One region of the Streptomyces sp. NPDC047525 genome, then DNA from elsewhere that is predicted to be linked to it. Evidence: riboswitches for the same ligand, from Rfam matches in the RefSeq annotation. Region 1 holds a riboswitch; each other region holds the start of a gene.
What was found. Region 1 has a riboswitch for thiamine pyrophosphate ahead of thiO (glycine oxidase ThiO). Riboswitches for the same ligand answer to the same signal wherever they lie in the genome.
Positions count from the first base shown of each region.

Region 1 (5,657 bases):
CGGGGGCGGTCGGCGGCGCCGGCGGAGGCGTCTGCAGGATGCTCGTGCGGTTGAGCTGGTCCTGGCGGCTGTGCTGGTCCTGCTGATTCTGGTCGCCGTCCGTGGGGAGCGGCAGCTGCACGGACCGCACCGCGCGCGGGATCACGCTCGTACGGTCGTCGGAGTTGTCGTGTCCGTGCTCCGCCGTGTGCGCCTGCGGCGGCACCGCGTCCAGCTGCTCCAGGGAGAGCGCGGCCCGCGCCTCCCTGGCCTGCCCGAGGAGCGCCACCGCGTCGTGCGGGCGGACCTCGGGGTTGCGGGCGGTGGCGGACGCGACCAGCTCGTCGAGCTCGACGGCGAGCCCCGGAACCACCGCCGACGGGGGCGGCACGTCCTCGTGGAGGTGTTGGTAGAGCACCTGGGCGGGCGATTCGCCGGAGTGCGGCTTGGCGCCGGTCAGCATTTCGTAGAGCACGACCCCGCACGCGTACACATCCACACGCGTGTCGGCCGTGCCGTGCTCTATCTGCTCGGGGGCGAGATAGGAGACCGTGCCCAGGACCGTGCCCGTCGTGTTCGTGACGGTGTCCACCGCGCGCACGAGCCCGAAGTCGGCGACCTTGACCCGGCCGTCATCCCCTATGAGGACGTTCTCCGGCTTCATGTCGCGGTGCACGAACCCGGCGCGGTGCGCGGCGCCGAGCGCGGCGAGGACCGGCTCCAGGATGTCGAGGGCCGCGCGCGGCTGCAGGGCGCCGCGCTCGCGGAGCACGTCACGCAGGGTGCATCCCGCGATGTACTCCATGGCCAGATAGACGTACGCGCCGTCTGCGCCCTGGTCGTACACCCCCACCACGTTCGGGTGGGAGAGCCGGGCGATCGACTTCGCCTCGCGGATGAAGCGGTCGACGAAGGAGACGTCGGCGGCAAGCGTCGGGTGCATCACCTTGAGCGCGAGCACGCGGTCGAGGCGGGTGTCCACGGCCCGGTAGACCGTGGCCATCCCGCCCACCGCGATCCGCCCGTCCACGCGATAGCGGCCGTCGAGCACCTGCCCGACGAGCGGGTCCTGAAGGGTCGTGTCCACGCAGGGAGTCTACGAGCCACCGCCGACACGGTTGCCCGCCCGGGTTGGCTCGGGGCCCGACTGCAGCCGAGCTGTGACAGGCACGCGACGCTCAGAACGCGGGCCGCTCCGGATCGAGCCGGGCCATGCCCTGCGCGGGCGACGACGCCTCGGCGAAGTGCCGCCGGGGGATCCGCCCGGCCCGGTACGCGAGGCGCCCCGCCTCGACCCCGTGCCGCATGCCCTCGGCCATGAGGACGGGCTCCTGCGCACGCGTCACGGCCGAGGCGAGCATCACACCCGCGCACCCCAGCTCCATGGCGAGCGTGGCGTCGGACGCCGTCCCCGCCCCCGCGTCCAGGATCACCGGCACGCTCGCGCGTTCGACGATCAGCTGGAAGTTGTGCGGGTTCCGGATGCCGAGCCCGGAGCCGATGGGGGAGCCGAGCGGCATGATCGCCGCGCAGCCCACGTCCTCCAGTTTCCGGGCCAGGACCGGGTCGTCGTTCGTGTACGGAAGGACCGTGAAGCCGTCGTCGACCAGGGTCTCGGCGGCGTCGATCAGCTCGATCGGGTCGGGGAGCAGCGTGCGCTCGTCCGCGATGACCTCCAGCTTGATCAGGTCGGTGCCGAGCGCCTCGCGCGCGAGCCGGGCGGTCAGGACGGCCTCGCCCGCGGTGAAGCAGCCCGCGGTGTTCGGAAGGACCCGGATGCCGAGCCGGTCCAGGACGGAGAGGACCGAGCCCTGCACGCCGGGGTCGAGACGGCGCATCGCGACCGTCGTCAGCTCCGTCCCGGAGGCGGTCAGGGACCGTTCGAGCACGTCCAGGCTCGGCGCACCGCCCGTACCCATGATCAGGCGTGAGGAAAGGGTGAGCCCGCCGATGACGAAGGGGTCGTCTGCCATGTCGGTTCAGCCTCCTTGGACGGCGGTGAGGACCTCGACGCGGTCCCCTTCGGTGAGCGGGGTGGTGGACCACTGGGTGCGCGGTACGACGGTTTCGTTGAGCGCGGCGGCGACCCCGGAGGGGGCCGCGGTGAGGGTGGCGACGAGGGCTTCGAGCGTGGTGCCCGCGGCCACATCGCGTGCCTCTCCGTTGACGGAGACGGCGGTAACGGCTGAGAGAGTCATGCGGGCTGCTCCATGAAGCGCTGCGTGAGGGGATCGCGGACGAAGCGCTCGGGGGTGAACCCCCGCGCCTCGTCGGGCAGTTCACCGGTGGTCAGGGCGTGCGCCATGACGTCGCCGGTGACGGGCGTCAGGAGGACGCCGTTGCGGTAGTGGCCGGTGGCCAGCTGGAGGCCGGGCAGCGCGGTCGGGCCGAGCAGCGGCGCGTTGTCGGGTGAGCCGGGGCGCAGGCCCGCGCGGGTCTCGGTCAGCGGCAGTTCCGTGATGCCGGGTACGAGCTCGTGGGCGTCCCGAAGCAGCTCGTACACGCCGCCCGCGGTGACCGTCGTGTCCCAGCCGAGCTCCTCGCTGGTCGCGCCGACGACGAGCTCGCCGTTCTCGCGCGGCACGAGATAGACGTGGCTGCCGCGCACGACGGCGCGCACGGTGCGGCTCAGGAACGGCGCGTACCGCTCGGGCACCGTGAGCCGGAGCACCTGCCCCTTCACGGGGCGCACGGGCGGCACAGCGCCCTCGGGGACCCCGGAGAGGCGCCCGCTGAGGCTGCCCGCCGCGAGCACGGTCTGACCGGCGTCCAGGGCGGTGCCGTCGGCGAGGACGACTCCGGTGGCCCGGTCGCCGGTGACCGTGAGGCGCTCGGCCCACGCGCGGTGGAAGACGACGCCCGCCCGCTCGCAGGCCACGAGAAGCGCTGCGGCGAGCCTGCGCGGGTCGACCTGGTGATCGCCGTCGACGCGAAGGCCGCCCCGGACACCCGGCGCGAGCATCGGTTCCAGGCGGCGGCACTCGCGCCCGCTCAGCCACTCCGAGGCGAGCCCCGACTGCTGCTGGAGGGCGTGCAGCTCCCGCAGATGGGCGCGGTCGTCGGAGTCGAGCGCGACGGCGAGCGTGCCGCACGCGCGGTAGCCGAGATCCCGGCCGCTCGCCTCCGTCAGCTCGGCCGCGAACTCCGGATAGCGCCGCGCGGAGGCCAGATTCAGGCCGAGCAGCGTCTGCTCGCCGTAGTGCAGCTCGGTGACGGCGGCCAGCATGCCCGCGGCCACCTGCGCCGCGCCGCCGCCCGGCTCGGGGTCCACGACCGCGGTGGACAGGCCGCGCTGCGCCGCCCGCCAGGCCGTGACCAGGCCGATGATGCCGCCCCCGACGACCACGACGTCGGTCGTGCGGGTCGTACGGGGTGGTGTACGTGAATGCATGGGCGTCCAGCCCCTCCCTTCGCCGGCATGACCCGGATCAGGTTCGTACGGTCGGAGGCCGTCCAGCCTCCCTCTCAGCCCGGTGCGTCCGGGCTCCCGCGAGTGCTCTGCACGGCCACCCTAGCCCCTGGCGCCCGGCGGCAGTAGGGGAGCTGTCCGGGTATGGGCGGTGACGGTGTGTCAGAGATCTCCCCGTCGCACCCTGAGGCGCGCGTCGCCCGCCGTCCTACAGTGATCGGGTGAGTGAGCAGCGGAGGCACGAAGAGCGCCGGGTCGTCATCGTCGGCGCGGGGATGGCGGGGGTGCAGACCGCCGTGGCCCTGCGCGAGCGGGGGTTCGCCGGTGCGGTCACCCTGATCGGCGCGGAACCCCACCAGCCGTACGACAGGCCACCGCTGTCCAAGGCCGTGCTGCTCGGCAAGGCGGAGGGCTCCGCCTTCGACATCGACTTCGAGGCGCTCGGCATCGAGCTGAGCCTGGGCCACGAGGTCACGGGCGTGCGCCCCGACGACCACGAACTGGACACCGAGCGGGGCCCCGTCCCGTACGACGCCCTTGTCATCGCCACCGGCGCCCAGCCGATCCTGCTGCCTGGCGCCTCCGGAATCCCCGGCGTCCATCTGCTGCGCACCCTCGACGACGCCGAGCGGCTGCGGCCCGTGCTCGCCGAGCAGCACCGGATCGTGGTCGTCGGCGCGGGCTGGATCGGCGCCGAGTTCGCGACCGCCGCCCGTGAGGCGGGCTGCTCCGTCACTGTCGTCGAGGCCGCCGAGCGGCCGCTCGCGGGGGCCCTTCCCGCGGAGGTCGCGGCGCCGATGACGTCCTGGTACGCCGATTCCGGGGCCGAACTGCGCACCCACGCGCGCGTGGAGCGCGTCGAGCCCGGCAGCGTCCTCCTGGACGACGGCACCCGGCTGCCCGCGGACGCGGTCGTCGTCGGCATCGGCGCACGCCCCGCCACGGACTGGCTCGCGGGCTCCGGCATCACCCTGGGCGCTCACCGGGAGATCCTGGCCGACGACCACCTTCGGACGTCGCAGCCCGATGTGTACGCGGTCGGCGACTGCTCCTCCTTCCCTTCGGGACGGTATGGCGAGCGCCTCCTGGTGCACCACTGGGACAACGCCCTCCAGGGCCCGCGCACGGTGGCGGCGAACATCATCGGCGAGACCCCTTCGGCGTACGACCCCGTCCCGTACTTCTGGTCCGAGCAGTTCGGCCGCTTCGTCCAGTACGCCGGACACCACGCGTCCGCCGACGAGCTGGTGTGGCGCGGCGACCCCTCGGGCGCGGCCTGGACCGTGTGCTGGCTCCGAGGGGGCGCCCTGGTCGCCGTGCTCGCGGTGGGCCGCCCCAGGGACCTGGCGCAGGGCCGCAAGCTGATCGAGGCGGGCGCCCGGCTCTCCCCCGACCTGGCGTCGGACCCCGCGCTGCCGCTGAAGAAGACCGTGCTGCCGTGACCGGAGGGACCCGCTGCCCGGCCGCTGTCGGTGCCCGGAGATACGCTTGACCCCGTGACCGAGATTGACGCAAAGACTGATGCTCTCGTCCCCGAGTGGCTCCACCTCCCCGACATCGCAGAAATGCTCGACGTCGAGGTGACGCGTGTGCGCCAGCTGGTCAAGGAGGGCCAGCTGATCGCCGTGCGCCGTGGTGAGAACCGCGCGCTCGCGGTGCCGGCCGCCTTCATCGACGGCGACAAGATCGTCAAGGGCCTCACCGGCACCCTGACGCTCCTGAGGGACGACGGCTTCTCCGACGAAGAAATGCTGGAGTGGCTCTTCACTCCTGACGAGACCCTGCCCGGCACCCCCGCGCAGGCTCTGAGCGAGAATCGCGGCACGGAGGTGAAGCGTCGCGCCCAGGCGCTCGCCGTCTGACCGACACGGAAAACCGTTGCGTACGGGCCGCGCGTCCCCCGTGGACACGCGGCCCGTGGGCCACCGACAACCCCGGGGGGACATCTCCATGGCCATCAAGCCTGCCCGCGAGCAGCTCGCGGACGCCCGCCTCTACCTGTGCGTGGACGCCCGCAAGCGCCAGGGAGACCTCCCCGAGTTCCTCGACGCCGTCCTCGGCGGCGGTGTCGACATCGTGCAGCTGCGGGACAAGGGCATGGAGGCGGCCGAGGAGCTCGAACACCTCCAGGTCTTCGCCGACGCCGCCCGCAGGCACGGCAAGCTCCTCGCGGTGAACGACCGCGCGGACGTCGCGCACGCCATCGGCGCCGACGTCCTTCACCTGGGCCAGGGCGACCTGCCGGTGCCCGCGGCCCGCCGCGTCCTGG
Region 1 is NZ_JBEYTL010000004.1:297,752-303,408, reverse strand. Features, by position in the region: gene pknB (Stk1 family PASTA domain-containing Ser/Thr kinase) at 1-1,066, opposite strand, end outside; gene ABZ833_RS13765 (thiazole synthase) at 1,158-1,952, opposite strand; gene thiS (sulfur carrier protein ThiS) at 1,959-2,177, opposite strand; gene thiO (glycine oxidase ThiO) at 2,174-3,370, opposite strand; TPP riboswitch at 3,368-3,480, opposite strand; gene ABZ833_RS13750 (FAD-dependent oxidoreductase) at 3,610-4,830, shown strand; gene ABZ833_RS13745 (Rv2175c family DNA-binding protein) at 4,885-5,250, shown strand; gene thiE (thiamine phosphate synthase) at 5,339-5,657, shown strand, end outside.

Region 2 (5,657 bases), on a different contig from region 1:
GCCGAGGCGATCGCCGCCGAGCTGAACCGAGAACGGGCAACCGACGGCGAAGCGGTCACCACGCTGACCGACCTCATCCTGGGCGGCCTCGACGCGAAGGCCGACCGTTAGGGCCTCAATGGAAAAGGCCCCCGGGCCAGGGGCTTTGGCTTCCGTTCCAGTGGCCGTCACAACACCCCAGTTCAGGGGACGCGATGGACTTCAAGATCCGGGATATCCGGACGGTGGCTCGGGGCCGCACGAAACTGCTGCGTGAGCGGGAGGCATACTTCCAGCTCATGCAGCAGGGCCTGAGCAACAACGAGGCATGCCGGATCGGCGGCATCAATCCGAAGACCGGGAGCCGATGGCGCAAGGGTCGCAGCGCCAGTCAGAGCCGTATCCGCGACCCCGTAATGATGATCAGTGAGCGTCCTGCTGAAGCGCAGAAGACCGAGAAAAGTTCCTGGCCGCTGGGAGGGGGATTTGATCATCGGCACAGACAACGGCTCCGCCATCGGAACCCTGGCCGAACGCTCCACCCGCTACGTGATGCTCTTGCGCCTGCCGAACGACCGAGCAACCGAGCTCGTTCGCGACGCTCCAGTCGAGACGGTCAAGACCCTGCCGCCCATCTGAAACGATCCCTGACCTGGGACCAGGGCAGCGAGCTCCAGCGCACACACCCCATACCTCGCGCCACGGCTCCCGAAAGCAACCTCAGCCTGATACTCCAACTCTGCGCCTTCGCCAACGAATCCGGCGCCAACCATGTGAAGGACTGGATGATTCCGGTGGAAGACCAATGCCCTGGTTAGTTGCTCGTCCACCAGGCCGCCCCGGCTCCGGCGGCCGTGGTGATCAGCGAGACGAGACACACAGGCACACGCTGCACGGTTAAATGCAGCCCGCCAGAGCGCAGGTAGAGGAAGCGACACGACGCCATGACGCGGCGCCTCCGGTCGCACCAGCACTTCGATATCAGCAAGGGAACCCTTCCGTGACCGAACACATCGCTCGGCATGACCTGTCGGCAGGACCTGACGCCGAGCAGTTGGCGGAGCGCCTCAGCGCACACTTGGTGAACGGCATCGATCACCTTGCGGACTCCGCTGGTTCCGCGAGCCTGATCGACTCACATTTCGACACCGGGCTTCTGGTGTTGCGTGCTCGCTGTGTCGTCGATCCCCGAGCGGCGGCGTCGGAGACGTGGGAGGCCACGGTCAATGCGATGCAGCTGGGGTCAGCCTTGTTCGCCGTGACGGCGGCGGGCGAGGGGTCCGTCGAGTGCCGTATCAACCGGAAGATGCGGACGCTTCCGGCCTTGGGCTTGATGCCAACTGCCGATGCGGGAAACTGGCTGATGGCGTTCTGGCTGGCCATCATCTGCCGTGATCAGCCGCGAATGACGCAGCTGTGCGAGATCCCCTTGGAGCGACTGCGCGCACGCGAGGGAAAGTACGACGAGTACATCTATCACTGGGTAGACACCCTGCAGACATACTGGCTGCGCCGGCCTGGGTTGGTGGAGAAACTCACCGCTACGTTCCAGGCGTCGGATCCTGCCGTCGCGCGAATCGCCCCGCGAGATCTATTGGACGGCCTGCTCTACCCACCGATCAACCTCTTTTACCACTTCGTGCGCAAGGACGAGGAGGGGTTCAGTCCCGCCCTATTGGAAGCCTTGAAGCTGCACAAGAGTTACTGGACGCTGAACGAGGATCGGGAAGCGGACATTGATGGAAGCGTCGCTTTGGGGCCGCTGGCTATCGCTTGCCTTGCCTACGACGGGGGAATTCCGATTGCCGTCGAGTCGGAGTACTTGCCGAAGCATCTGTTGCAGCACGGCTGGTTGGGCGAGTTCCCCACGTGACGCCGGTTAGCCGTCAGCGTCTCTCTCATGGACTTCCCGCTGACAGAGCCGCAGTTGAGCCCTTGGTTCCGGGCGGAGAGGCCGGGTGGCAGAAGGTCTCAGACTGCGACGGAGAGCAGGTCCACCACGAAGACGAGTGTCGAGCCCGCCGGGATCAACGGCGAGGGTGACTGGTTGCCGTAGCCGAGGCGCGGCGGAACGATGATCTCGCGCCGGCCGCCGACCTTCATCCCTCTGACACCGCGGTCCCAGCCCTTGATGACCTTGCCACCGCCCACGGCGAACTTGAACGACTGGCCCCGGTCCCACGAGGCGTCGAATTCCTTACCGGACTCGAAAGTGACCCCGACGTAGTGAACCCGGACAACCCTGCCCGGCTTCGCCTCAAGCCCGTCCCCCACCACGAGGTCACGGATGGTCAGTTCGGTGGGAGCCTCACCCTCCGGAAGGTCGATCCCAGGCTTCGACAGTTCACTCATAGCAGCCTCCTTCACTCACCGTTGAAAGTCCTCACACAAGCCCTGGCAGAGGCCGACCGCCTCCCACTCGCGGCGCAATTCGACGTAGACCAGCGTCGCGTTCGCGTCCAGGGCGTCCCACACTAGCTCCGCGACGGCAGCGATCTGGGTCATACCGGAGTGTGTTCCGCATGCACGACGGGACATGGCTGGTGAAGGTGAAAAGCGGCTACGACGAGACGCACTTCCGCGTAAGCACAGGCGAGCTTGTCCTCATGGAAGAGGAGATCAAGGGGCAGGATCCGCCCGCAACTTGCAGGAAGGGCCTCAAAGGGCTTTTCGGACGCTGAACTCCCCGGTCCGAGCGAGTCGACTGAAGCTGGCCCGACAAGCCCCGGAACACGCGGACACCGTTGCACAGCTCCACCGTTCGAGACGCCGCAGCGCAGGGGGGCGACCGGAGATGCATTACGGGACAGCCCTTAAGTGACTCGGCCGGGGCCGCGCACCTGCAGCGGACACTGGGGCCCCGGCATCCCGTCCTCCCCGCCCGCCCTAGGGGCGCCGCCCGCTCGCTCCATGGAGGGAAGACGAATGGGCGCGGGGACACCCGGGGAGCCATTGTGTCCCCGCGCCGTGCGGCCGCCGTCGATTTCCGACCATCGGTGGTGGCTGCACCCACCACCGGCCATCTCATCTCCCTCCTCACGGAGAGGAGAGAGTCCTTCTCCTACGGAGCGCGGAGAAGATGGCGGGCAGGAGCCTGCTCACCGCCCGGCATCCACCGGGCCGTCCGCGGCGAGGGCCGCGCGCAGCGCGCACAGACTGGCCAGGTCCGCGTCCCGCACGAACCGCTCCATCAACACGCCGGCCCGCCAGTAGCTCACCTCACGGACCGCATCCACGATCTCCGCGATCACCGCGCCCTGTTCAGCCGACGAAGCCCTCATCAGGACACCTTCTCCAAGGGAAGGGAGCACCAGAACCCGGAGGGATCCCACCCCCCACTCTCCTCCCTCCGACGGGCCGATTACCGGAATGGGCCCTGCTAGTTGCCACGTTGGCGTACGCGGATCACGAACCGGCACTTACCTTGCCGTTCAACCTCGGCGTGAGGTGAGTCGAGCGAGTGACTCCGTGGGCCAGCAGAGCCACTCGAGAAGAGGGCTAGTGACCACGAACCAGTGGACGCTGATTAGGCCTTGCTTCTTGTCCAGGATCAGTGGGGCTTCATCCCGGTAGACGTAGCGGAGGTATCGGCGACGGACCAGCGCTCCGGCTATCAGAAGCACTGGCGAGGCCACAAGGATGGCCACCGGGACCGAGGTCCTTGCGGTGGCGAGCTTCGCCTTCTCCTCGTATCGCATGCGCTCAGTGTGCTGATTGGAGCAGCACTGTCGTTGCCCGTCTTTCGGAGCGCGCTCGGCGCTCCAGCGGGATCTCGCACAGCTGCTGCCATCTGCTGCTCGCGGCAGATGACAGCCGGCCAGAATGCCTCCAACCAGGTGCCCGCATCTGCTGACGGCCTCGAGCCGATGGCTCGCAGGCTGCGCGCCATGCGGTCGATGACGCATTCCTGGGCCCGTGCTCATCGGCGAAGGCCGTGACGGTCGGGCTCGACGTGGCCGCCGTCGGCCTGCCACACCGGTTCCGCGTAGATCTCTGCGCCAATCGTAGGCAGATCTCCTTGGGGATGCCTTCGACGGCAGCCGCGCTGCCTGGTCGGCGAGCGGGGAAGCAGCAGCGGCATCTCGGCCCCGCTCCCCAGCACGCGCCAGGCGCCGCTCTTTCTGTCCGGGAGGTCGGCCTGGCAGGTTGGCACGTACCGGTCCAGGTGGCGATGCGGTGTCGCAGGAGGTCCAGTACCTGGGCATGGCCCTCCACCACACCGCTTGCGGCAGCAGTCGATGCGGACAGGTCTCGGCCTGGTGGCCAAGGGGTCCCTCGTCAGTTCCGCCAACAGATCCGTGTCGTTTCGTGAGGTACCCGAGTGCGAACTCCTGTTCCTGAAGGAGGTACATTGCGTAGCGACCACCGCGGGAGCTCGGGAGTAGCCGGGCTGAGAGGGCGGACGGGACTTGATCCCCTTTCCGCCGACCGCATGAACCTGGACCGGGTAATGCCGGCGTAGGAAGGGTGTTGACGATGGATACTGCCTCCGTACCTGCCCGGCACGGCACTGCCGTTTCCCGTGATGCCGTGGCGGATGTGATCGCGTCCCTGCGGACCTCCGCACCCCTTGTGCACTGCCTGACCAACGTCGTGGTGTCGCAGTTCACCGCGAACGTGCTGCTCGCGGCGGGGGCTGCCCCCGCGATGGTGCACAGCGCGGAGGAGGCCGGAGCGCTGGCCCGGGTGGCCGGGGGTGTCCTGGTCAACCTGGGAACGGTGACGTCCGTGACGGCGGCGGCGATGCGCGTCGCGGTCACAGAAGCGGCCGGGGCGGGGCGGCCGTGGGTGCTCGACCCGGTGGCGGTCGGCCCGCTGCCCTGGCGCACCGAGCTCGCCCACGAACTGCTGGAGAGCGCACCTCCGGCGGTCGTTCGCGGCAATGCTTCCGAGATCCTGGCCCTGGACGGCGGCACGGGCGGGCGCGGCGTGGACAGCACGGACGCCCCCGATGCCGCGCTGGCCGCGGCAGGCGCGCTGGCCCGGCGCTACGGCTGCGCGGTCGCGGTGAGCGGTCCGGAGGACGTCCTCACGGACGGGACGCGAGTGGTGCGCCTGGCCAACGGGCACCCGCTGCTGGCTCTGGTGACGGGAACGGGCTGCTCACTCGGCGCCCTGGTGGCCGCCTGCACAGCCGTCACCGGCGACGCTCTGCTGGCCGCCACTGCCGCGACCGGCCTGCTCACCGTGGCCGCGGAGGACGCCGCCACCCGCTCTGCGGGGCCCGGCACGTTCGCGGTCGCCCTGATCGACGCGCTGTACGAGCTCAGCCCTGAGCGGCTCGCCGAGGCTCTCAACCTGCGCTGAGCATGCGCGTACTGCGGGTCCTGCGTGAGCAGCGGCCTGGACACCACCCGCTGCAAAGGACCCGCCCGCCCTGGGGCGGCGCCCCCAGCACCGAGTCTGGCTGCCCTGTCCCCCATCTCGCGCCTGTGAACAACTCAAGGTCCGTGCACGTCAGGGCCTGCCCTTCCCCCGTACCTCCCGATGCGTTTCCCCCGCTTTTCCCCGGCCGGGAGACCCCAAGGAGTAACCCATGCGACCTCCTCTCGACCTGTCCCTGTATCTCGTGACCGACACCGGACTCTGCGGCCACCGCGGTGTCGGCCCTACCGTTGCAGCGGCCGTCAAGGGCGGCGTCACCGCCGTCCAGTTGCGTGATCCGGACGCGGACGCCC
Region 2 is NZ_JBEYTL010000018.1:80,001-85,657, reverse strand. Features, by position in the region: gene ABZ833_RS36840 (TetR/AcrR family transcriptional regulator) at 1-111, shown strand, start outside; partial or broken gene ABZ833_RS36835 (IS30 family transposase) at 363-653, shown strand; gene ABZ833_RS36830 (immunity 49 family protein) at 980-1,852, shown strand; gene ABZ833_RS36825 (FKBP-type peptidyl-prolyl cis-trans isomerase) at 1,951-2,331, opposite strand; gene ABZ833_RS36820 (hypothetical protein) at 2,347-2,484, opposite strand; gene ABZ833_RS36815 (hypothetical protein) at 2,502-2,660, shown strand; gene ABZ833_RS36810 (hypothetical protein) at 3,078-3,260, opposite strand; TPP riboswitch at 4,337-4,462, shown strand; gene thiM (hydroxyethylthiazole kinase) at 4,510-5,286, shown strand; gene thiE (thiamine phosphate synthase) at 5,516-5,657, shown strand, end outside.
Region 2: another riboswitch for thiamine pyrophosphate. It lies ahead of thiM (hydroxyethylthiazole kinase); the one in region 1 lies ahead of thiO (glycine oxidase ThiO).

Region 3 (5,657 bases), on a different contig from region 1:
ACGAGGACGATGAAGGCATTCCGGCTGGATGAACTGGAGACGGAGCGCGCCGCGAACGACGGCGCGTATCTGCAGTTTCTGCGCGAGCGGAACATGTCGGTCGGGCTGTACGCGCTCGACGCCGGGGAGTCGGATCCGCAGCAGCCGCATCAGCAGGACGAGGTGTACATGATCGTCAGCGGCCGGGCGTCGATCACGGTCGGCATGGAGACCACCCAAGTCGCGCGCGGCAGTGTCGTGTACGTGCCGGCCGGGGTCGCCCACAAGTTCCACCACATCAGCGAGGACCTGCGCGTGCTCGTCGTCTTCTCGCCACCGGAAGGCTGAGTCCTCCACGCCGGAAGGGGAAGGCTGAGTCCTCTACGCCGGAGGGGGAAGGCTGAGTCCTCTACGCCGGAGGGCTGACTTCTCAGGGCTCCGACCTCGGGGTTCCCTAGGGGGCGGATCAGGGGAGGACAAGGGATGCGAGGCCCCCGTCGGGCCCTCCGCCGCCCTAGCATCGAATGCAAGAAGTAGGACAGATGCGGAGAGAGGTAAGGACGATGGCAGCGCAGGAGATCTTCTCGGGATTGCCGTGGTGGGTGAAGTGGATCGCGGTGCCGGTCATCGCCCTGGTCGTGTTCGGCGGTTTGATAGCGAGCGTCGTGGGATTCGTGGTCGGCCTGTTGTTCAAGGCACTGATTTTCGTCGCGCTGGTGGGTGGACTCATCTACGTCGTACGGAAGTTCATATCCGGCTCCACCTCTTCGCGCAGCGATTGGTGACTTCCCGCAACAGTTCGCTCGGGTGGGGGAAGTTTCCTGGTGCGGCGCCTTAGCCCGTCGGCCAACGGTTAGAGTCCGAAAACCGACGCGGGGCGAGCCCCGCGCGCGGGCGCACCGCGCTCCCACCCGTGTATCCCGGGCACGGGCGGAACCCCCACGCGTTTCGGGAGTGAACCTTGGCCACGGTTGACGCCACACCCGCCGACATCTCGTCCAACGACCCTCCGTTCGGGGCATCGCCGACCGTCACGGCGTCAACTGCCGCCGCACCGACTCTCATTGGTTCGGTGCAGCGGGCGATGCGGTTGCTGGAAGCCGCCTCCGCACATCAGGAGGGCGCGCCCGCCAAGCAGTTGGCCCGGGAGGCCGGGCTGGCGCTGCCCACGGCGTATCACCTGCTGCGCACGCTGACCCACGAGGGCTATCTCTGCCGGGAGAAGGGCGTGTTCGTGCTCGGCGAGGCGGCTGAGCGGCTGAGCGCGAGCGGGGCGCAGCAGAATCGTCGCGGCATGATCGGCGAGGCCCTGGAGCACTGGCGCGATTCCATCGGGGTACCGGTGTACTTCGCCGTCTACCGCGAGGGCGAGATCGAGGTCGTGGCCGTCGCGGACACGCCGGGGAATCCGGCGGTCGAGGAGTGGGCCGACTTCCGCGAGACGGGACACGCCCATGCGATCGGGCAGTGTCTGCTCGCCCAACTCGACGACGAGCAGCGCCAGGACCACCTCTCCCGCTATCCGGTGCAGTCGATCACTCGGTACTCGGTCCGTGACGACCGTAGTTTCATGCGCCGCCTGGACGGGATGGGCCGGATGAAACCCGTGGTGGAGCGGCAGGAGTACGCGTTGGGGACGGTCTGCGCCGCGATTCCGATCACCGCGGGCAACACGGCGGCCACGATGGCGATTTCCGTGCCCGCCTATCAAGCAGATCGGCTACTTCCTGCAGCTGAACGGTTGCAGAATGAACTCGGAAGGCTACTAGGGACACTTGCCTTCTCTATCAGCATCTGAAAACTCACTCCTTGTGATCTGATGTGTACGTTAAGCAAGATGCCATGAGTGTCAGGGAGTTGGTTCCTGGCCAGTCGAGCTTTAGCGACGGGGTAGGCGGGCGATGCGCGAGTCGGTCCAGGCAGAGGTCATGATGAGCTTCCTCGTTTCCGAGGAGCTGTCGTTTCGCATCCCGGTGGAGCTGCGTTATGAGAGCGGCGATCCCTACGCCGTCCGGCTGACCTTCCACCTCCCCGGGGACGCCCCTGTGACCTGGGCCTTCGGCCGTGAGTTGCTGGTCGACGGGGTGGGCGGCGCGTGCGGCGACGGGGACGTGCACATCGCGCCCACCGATCCCGAACTGCTCGACGAGGCGCTCATCAGGCTCCAGGTCGGTGGGGACCAGGCGCTGTTCCGGGTGGGGATCCCGCCGCTGCTCGCCTTCCTGGACCGTACGGACAAGCTGGTTCCGCTGGGGCAGGAGCGGGCGCTCGCCGACCTCGAGACGCACCTGGACGAAGCGCTCGACCGGATCCTCGCGGAGGAGCAGAGCGCGGGTTGACCTCTCGCGAGCCGCAGGGCGAGGCCGTACGGCAGATTGGTGCATTTCGTGGCATCGGCGGCTCAGGCCTTGCGGCGTCGGCCCTTTCCGCCACGGGTCTGCTTGGCGACCGGGGTGGCACCAGCGCCGGCACCAGCGCCGATACGACCAGCACCAGCGCCGATACGACCGGCACCAGCACCGGCACCAGCACCCGCGGGGGCCGACCGGTCGGCCGAGACCACCAGGGCCGCGAGCGCGGTCGTCACCGGCACCGAGGCGACCAGGCCGATCGAGCCGACCAGGGTGCGCACGATCTCCTCGGCCACCAGCTCGCTGTTGGCCACCGTGCCCACGCTGCTCTGTGCGATCGAGAACAGCAGCAGCAGGGGCAGAGCGGCGCCCGCGTAGGCCAGGACCAGGGTGTTGACGACCGAGGCGATGTGGTCGCGGCCGATGCGGATGGCCGCGCCGTACAGACCGCGCCAGCCCATCGTGGGGTTGGCCTGGTGCAGTTCCCAGACGGCGGACGTCTGGGTCACGGTCACGTCGTCGAGCACACCGAGCGAGCCGATGATGACGCCGGCCAGCAGCAGGCCGCTCATGTCGATGCCGGGGTAGAGCCCGTGGATCAGGCCGGTGTTGTCGTCCGTGTTGCCGGTCAGCGAGGCCCAGCCGATGAAGAGCGAGCCGAGCAGTCCGATGAGGAGCAGTGAGATCAGCGTGCCCAGGACGGCGACGGACGTACGCGCCGTGAGGCCGTGGCACAGATAGAGCGCGATCAGCATGATGGCGCTGGCCCCGATCACCGCCACGACCAGCGGGTTCGAGCCCTGGAGGATCGCGGGCAGGATGAAGAACGTCAGGACGACGAAGCTCAACGCCAGGGCGATCAGGGCCATGAGGCCGCGCATCCGTCCCACCACGACGACGGCGAGCGCGAAGATCCCGGCGAGCAGCGCCATGGGGAACTTCCGGTTCACGTCGGTGACCGAGTACTGCAGCGCCTCGGGGGCCGTGGGCTCATAGGCGACCACCACCTGCTGGCCCTCGCGCAACTGCCGCGGTGAGTCCGGCTGGACGATCTCGGTGAAGGTGCGGCCCTTGTCCTTGCCGCTGGTCACCTCGATCGTCGCCTTCTTGCAGACGCCCTTCGCGCGGGACTGCGCGGACTGGCCCTCGGCGGTGGAGGTGTCGCCGTTGGGCGGGGTCTGCGAGGCGTTCACGTCCTTGCAGGGGAGCTCCTGCACCTTCGTGACGTCGGCCGACTGGGTCTGCCGGTCGAAGCCGACTCCGGTGCGCTCGTGGGACGGTGCGCCACCGGGCCAGAACACCGCGAGCCCCACGAGGACCGCCGTGGCGAACGGAATCAGTACGGCGGCGATGACCTTGCGCAGATGCTTGGAGACGGGCGCCGCCGGACCATGGCTGTGGGAGTGCCCATGCGGCTCCGGAGGCGCGTTCGGGACGGGCGGCTGGGACGGCGGCTCAGTGGTGGTCACTGCCCGATCATCGCAAGAACGGAGGGGGCCCTCTGTTCAGCGCGCCCGATATGACGCTAGCGTGGAGCCACCTTTGCAATCGCGGGAGCTCGGAGCACCGGGCTGAGAGGGCGCTGACCTCCGTACGAAGTGGCACAAACAGTGCACGAGCCGTACGGAATTCGCTGCGTCGACCGCCGAACCTGTTACCGGGTAATGCCGGCGTAGGGAGTAGGTCTCATGACCACAGCGGACGCACGCACGCCTGCCTCGACGCAGAACGAGAGCGACGAGGCCGGGAAGTCCATCGGCTGGCACAAGGCGTATGTCGAGGGCTCGCGCCCCGACCTGCGAGTGCCGGTCCGACAGGTGCACCTCACCAACGGCAAGGCCGTGACCCTGTACGACACTTCGGGGCCGTACACCGACGAGTCCATCGACACCGACGTCCGCAGGGGTCTCGCGCCCCTGCGCGAGAACTGGATCATCGCCCGCGGCGACACCGAGGAGTACGTGGGCCGCCCGCCCCGCCCCGAGGACGACGGCATCAAGCACACCTCGCCGCGCGGAGGCCTGAAGAACCTTGACGCGGTCTTCCCCGGCCGCCCGCGCCAGCCGCGCCGGGGCCGCGGTGGCCAGGCGGTGACGCAGCTCGCGTACGCCCGCCGCGGCGAGATCACGCCCGAGATGGAGTTCATCGGGATCCGCGAGAACCTCGATCCCGAGGTCGTGCGCGCGGAGGTCGCCGCGGGCCGCGCGGTCATCCCCGCCAACGTCAACCACCCGGAGATCGAGCCGATGATCATCGGCAAGAAGTTCCTGGTGAAGGTGAACGCCAACATCGGCAACTCCGCGGTCACCTCCTCCATCGAGGAGGAGGTGGACAAGATGACCTGGGCGACCAAGTGGGGCGCCGACACGGTCATGGACCTGTCCACCGGGCGCAACATCCACACCACCCGCGAGTGGGTCCTGCGCAACTCCCCCGTCCCCATCGGGACCGTGCCGCTCTACCAGGCACTGGAGAAGGTCGACGGCCAGGCCGAGGCGCTGACCTGGGAGATCTACAAGGACACGGTCATCGAGCAGGCCGAGCAGGGCGTGGACTACATGACGGTGCACGCGGGCGTGCGCCTTCCGTACGTCCCGCTGACCGCCAACCGCAAGACCGGCATCGTCTCGCGCGGCGGCTCGATCATGGCGGCCTGGTGTCTGGCGCACCACAAGGAGAGCTTCCTCTACGAGAACTTCGAGGAGCTCTGCGAGATCCTCGCGTCGTACGACGTGACGTACTCGCTCGGCGACGGTCTGCGCCCCGGCTCGATCGCGGACGCCAACGACGAGGCGCAGTTCGCCGAGTTGCGCACCCTCGGGGAACTCAACACGATCGCCAAGCGGCACAACGTACAGACGATGATCGAGGGCCCGGGACACGTCCCGATGCACAAGATCAAGGAGAACATCGACCTTCAGCAGGAGATCTGCGAGGAGGCGCCGTTCTACACGCTCGGCCCGCTGACCACGGACATCGCACCCGCGTACGACCACATCACCTCGGGCATCGGCGCCGCGATGATCGGCTGGTGGGGCACGGCGATGCTCTGCTACGTCACGCCCAAGGAGCACCTGGGCCTGCCCAACCGCGACGACGTGAAGACCGGGGTCATCACGTACAAGATCGCGGCCCACGCGGCGGACCTCGCCAAGGGTCACCCGGGCGCGCAGGACTGGGACGACGCGCTCTCGGACGCGCGCTTCGAGTTCCGCTGGGAGGACCAGTTCAACCTGGCCCTCGACCCGGTCACGGCACGGGAGTTCCACGACGAGACACTGCCGGCGGAGCCCGCGAAGACGGCGCACTTCTGCTCGATGTGCGGGC
Region 3 is NZ_JBEYTL010000009.1:229,363-235,019, forward strand. Features, by position in the region: gene ABZ833_RS27135 (cupin domain-containing protein) at 10-327, shown strand; gene ABZ833_RS27140 (DUF5326 family protein) at 543-764, shown strand; gene ABZ833_RS27145 (IclR family transcriptional regulator C-terminal domain-containing protein) at 1,052-1,777, shown strand; gene ABZ833_RS27150 (SsgA family sporulation/cell division regulator) at 1,881-2,318, shown strand; gene ABZ833_RS27155 (YibE/F family protein) at 2,381-3,799, opposite strand; TPP riboswitch at 3,871-4,026, shown strand; gene thiC (phosphomethylpyrimidine synthase ThiC) at 4,019-5,657, shown strand, end outside.
Region 3: another riboswitch for thiamine pyrophosphate. It lies ahead of thiC (phosphomethylpyrimidine synthase ThiC); the one in region 1 lies ahead of thiO (glycine oxidase ThiO).